2 regions of the Streptomyces sp. NPDC102462 genome follow, and region 2 is predicted to be linked to the other one. Evidence: predicted binding sites of a transcription regulator. Region 2 holds the regulator's gene; the other holds the start of a gene.
What was found. The regulator HspR, encoded in region 2, represses chaperone genes until heat shock. The targets are predictions, from matches to a motif close to TTGAGNNNNNNNNNCTCAA.
Positions count from the first base shown of each region.

Region 1: a site for HspR is predicted at 1,042-1,060, ahead of lon (endopeptidase La). Genes of this name have one in related genera too.

Region 1 covers NZ_JBIWKB010000008.1:80,439-82,619, reverse strand. The annotation lists gene lon (endopeptidase La) at 1-1,019, opposite strand, end outside; gene ACIRFL_RS09690 (rhomboid-like protein) at 1,266-2,054, opposite strand.
Region 2 covers NZ_JBIWKB010000006.1:83,382-85,562, forward strand. The annotation lists gene ACIRFL_RS07540 (sugar ABC transporter substrate-binding protein) at 1-761, opposite strand, end outside; gene ACIRFL_RS07545 (heat shock protein transcriptional repressor HspR) at 971-1,420, opposite strand; gene dnaJ (molecular chaperone DnaJ) at 1,426-2,181, opposite strand, start outside.

The DNA of each region.
Region 1 (2,181 bases), on a different contig from region 2:
ATGCGCTCCTTCACGTCCTCCAGGCCCGCGTGCTCGGCGTCCAGGATCGCCTTGGCCCCCTGGATGTCGTAGGCGTCCTCGGTCCGCTCGTTCCAGGGCAGTTCGAGGACGGTGTCGAGCCAGGTGCGGATCCAGGAGCCCTCCGGGGACTGGTCGCTCGCCCGCTCCAGCTTGTCGACTTCCTTGAGCGCGGCCTCGCGGACCTTCTCCGGCAGGTCGGCGGCCTCGACGCGGGCGCGGTAGTCGTCGGACTCCTCGTCCGAATCCTTGCCGTTCTCGCCGTTCAGCTCCCGCAGTTCCTTGCGGACCGCCTCCAGCTGGCGGCGGAGCAGGAACTCGCGCTGCTGCTTGTCGACGCCCTCCTGGACGTCCTTGGCGATGGTCTCGGCCACGTCCTGCTCGGCGAGGTGGTCGCGCAGCTGCTGGGTGGCCAGCCTGAGCCGGGCCACCGGGTCGCCGGTCTCCAGCAGTTCGATCTTCTGTTCGGTGGTCAGGAACGGCGAGTAGCCGGAGTTGTCGGCGAGCGCGGAGACGTCGTCGATGGCCTGCACGCGGTCGACGACCTGCCATGCGCCGCGCTTGCGCAGCCAGGCGGTGGCGAGGGCCTTGTACTCCTTGACGAGTTCGGCGACGTGGCCCGGCAGCGGCTCAGGCACCTGCTCGTCGATGCGGGTCCCCTCGACCCACAGCGCCGCGCCCGGCCCGGTGGTCCCGGCGCCGATCCTCACCCGGCTCCGGCCGCGGATCAGCGCGCCGGGGTCGCCGTCGGCCAGCCGGCCCACCTGCTCGACGGTGCCGAGCACACCGGTGCTCGCGTACGTCCCGTCGATGCGCGGGACCAGCAGAACCCTGGGCTTGCCCGGTTCCGCGCGCGCGGCGGCCTGGGCGGCCTCCACCGCGGCGCGTACGTCGGTGTCGTTGAGGTCCAGCGGAACCACCATCCCGGGCAGCACGACCTCGTCGTCGAGCGGCAGCACGGGCAGGGTGAGCGTTGTGAACGCCGCGGACTCAGCAGCCATGATCTCCCCTTCGGCAGTCAAGTTGAGCTATGCCGACTCAATGCACGTGAGCCACCGATTGTTCCCCGGGCCCCGTTCGCTCTGAGCGATCACGAGGCCACCGGTCGGTCGCCGTGACAGAGCGGGCCGGCTGCCGGGTGCGGGTGCGTTGCGGTTGCCCGCGCCGTTCCCCGCGCCCCTTCAGGGCGCGGGCCGGCTGCCGGATGCGGGTGCGTTGGGGTTACCCGCGCAGTTCCCCGCGCCCCTTCAGGGCGCGGTCGGTGCCGGGGTGTGATTCCAGCGGCGTACCAGGGGCCAGGTCGCCACACCGATGGCCAGCGCGATGAGGTGACCCCAGTCGGTCATCGGGTCGGCGAACTCGATCAGGTCCGCGGCGACCATCCCGCCGAACAGGCCCAGCAGCGTCCACCGCAGCCAGGGCGCGGCAAGCCCGGCCAGGGCGCCGGTGACGGCGGCCACGCCGAAGCTGATGCCGTAGTCGAGGCGGTGCAGCGAGGTGACCGGCAGATGCCCGGTGAGCACGGCGAGCCCCACGGGCACCTCGGTCGCCAGCGTGGCCGGCACGTGTCCGAGCAGGAAGACACCGGCCGCGCGCAGGGCGCCGACGCGCCGCTCCAGCGCGGTGAGGACCAGCAGGAAGCCGAGCGCGTACGGCGATGCGGCCCCGCCGGCGATCCACAGCGCGCTCGCCACCAGCACCGCGCCGGGCGCGCCCACCAGGTGGGCCACGTCCGTGCTCGATCCCTGCTGGAGGGCGTGCACGAGGGACGGGTCGGCGAACGAGGCGACCAGCGAGGTCACGGCGAGCAGGGCCGCGTAGGCGAAGGTGAACGGCGTACCGGCGGGCGTGGGCAGCAGCCGCCAGGGCCGCGGCACGCACAGCGTCCGCGCGACCGGCGGTGCCGCCGACGGCGCGGGGCCCCGCTGCCGCGGCATCCCGTCCAACAGCTCGGCCGTCCGGCTCCCGGCCGGCTCGGGGGCGTCCTTGAGGCGCGTGGGCGGGGCCGTGGTCGCCGCCTCCGCGGTCCGTTCCACCGTCAGGCGCTCCTTCCGCTCGGCCCCACCCTTCGCGCCGCGGGGGCCGCTGTCTATGACCGACGCCACGCGTAACCCGATTCACAGGATGCTCAGAGGAACCGGCTGCGCCGTACGGGAGGACACG
Region 2 (2,181 bases):
GTCACCCCGGCGGCCTGGAGCGCCTTGATGACGCCGCCCGCCATGCCGTCGTTGGCGGAGTAGACGGCCGCGATGTTGTCCTTGCCGATGTCGTTGATCGCTCGGACCATGTTGGCCTCGGCGTTCTCCGCCTTCCAGTCCTTCGTGTCGAAGGACGCCGCGATCGTCACCTTGCCGTTCAGCTCGGACAGCGCACCCTGCTTGAACTGCTTCGCGTTCGGGTCGGTCGGCGAGCCGTTCATCATGACGACCTTGTCGGAGGAGTCGATGTCCGTGCCCAGCGCCTCCAGCAGCGACCGCCCCTGCGCCTCACCGACGAGTTCGTTGTCGAAGGAGATGTACGCGTCGATCGGCCCCTCGGCCAGCCGGTCGTACGCGATGACCGGGATGCCCGCCTTCTTGGCCTTCTTCACCTGACCCGCGATGGCGTGCGAGTCGACCGCGTCCAGCAGGATGACATCGACCCTGTCGTCGATCATCTTCTGCATCTGCGCGGACTGCTTCGCCGCGTCGGCTCCGGCGTTGGCGTACTCGACCCTGCCCTGCTGCTTGGTCAGCGAGGCGACCTTCTCCTTGATGATGGGGTGGTCGAACTTCTCGTACCGCGTGTTCGCCGTCTCCGGCAGCAGCAGGCCCACGGTGATGTCGTCGCCCTTGGTCGGGCTCGCGTCGCCGGAGCCCCCCGTCGCGTGCAGAACGCCACAGCCGGCGAGCGACAGGACCATCGAGGATGCGGCCACGGATATGGCGATACGACGCATTCGGGTGCTCACTTCAGGTGCGTTCGGGACGTGGAGGCCGCATTGCGGCGCAGATGACAGAAAAGCCAACGCGCCGACACCACCCGCGTCAAGCGGTACCGCTTAACGAGTGCGCAACACCACGCCCGAAGACCTTGTGAAGGTCTGGCGGAACCTACGCCAAACCCTCTTTACCGGCTCTCCATCCAAGGGAGTTCGGGTGAAGACCGTCAGTCGTTCTGCTGCCGCTTCGGCCGCCACACCACGAGCGCGCTGGTCTGCTGGACCTCCTGATACGGCACCAGGTCCCGGCGGTAGGAGGCGTGCACGGCGGCCTCGCGCTGCCGCATGGCCGCCGCCGCGCCGTCCAGGGCCGCCTCCAGTTCCGCGACGCGGGACTGGAGCGCGGCGACCTGGTTCTCCAGCTCGATGATGCGCTTGATACCGGCCAGGTTGATGCCCTCGTCCTGCGACAACTGCTGCACCTGGCGGAGCAGTTCGATGTCGCGGGCCGAGTAACGGCGGCCCCGTCCCGCGGTGCGGTCCGGGGAGACCAGGCCGAGCCGGTCGTACTGGCGCAGCGTCTGCGGGTGGAGTCCGGAGAGCTGGGCCGCCACCGAGATGACGTAGACCGGGGTCTCCTCGGTCAGTTCATACGGGTTACGTCGACGGCCGTCCATCACCCTCAAGCTCCCTTCGCGGCCTCGAACAGCTCCGCCCGCGGATCCTCGCCCACGGTCGCCTCGCGATACGCCTCCAGCGCGTCACGAGCCTTCCCCGTCAGGTCCTTGGGAACACTCACCTCGACGGTGACCAGAAGGTCCCCGCGGGTGCCGTCCTTGCGGACCGCGCCCTTGCCCCGGGCCCGCATGGTGCGGCCGTTGGGCGTGCCCGGCGGCAGTTTCAGTGTGACGGCGGGACCGCCCAGGGTCGGCACCCGGACCTCGCCGCCGAGGGCCGCCTCGGCGAACGTCACCGGGACGGTCACCGTGAGGTTGTCGCCCTTGCGGCCGAACACCGGATGCTCGCCGACGTGCACGACCACGTACAGGTCGCCCGCCGGGCCGCCCCGCTCGCCGGGTGCGCCCTTGCCGCGCAGCCGGATCCGCTGCCCGTCCGTCACCCCCGCGGGGATGCGGACCTGCATGGTCCGGGACGACTTGGCCCGGCCGCTGCCCTTGCACTCCGGGCAGGGGTGCTCGGCGATCAGACCGCGGCCCTTGCAGTCGGGGCAGGGGTCGGTCAGCGAGAAGCCGCCGCCCGAACCCCGCGCCACCTGCCCGGTGCCGACGCAGGTCGGGCACACGCGCGGTGTGCCGTTCTTGTCGCCGGTGCCGGAGCATGCCTTGCACGGGGCCTGCGAGGACATCCTCAGCGGCACCGTGGCGCCCTCGATGGCCTCCGTGAAGCTCAGCGTGACCTCGGACTCGATGTCCTGGCC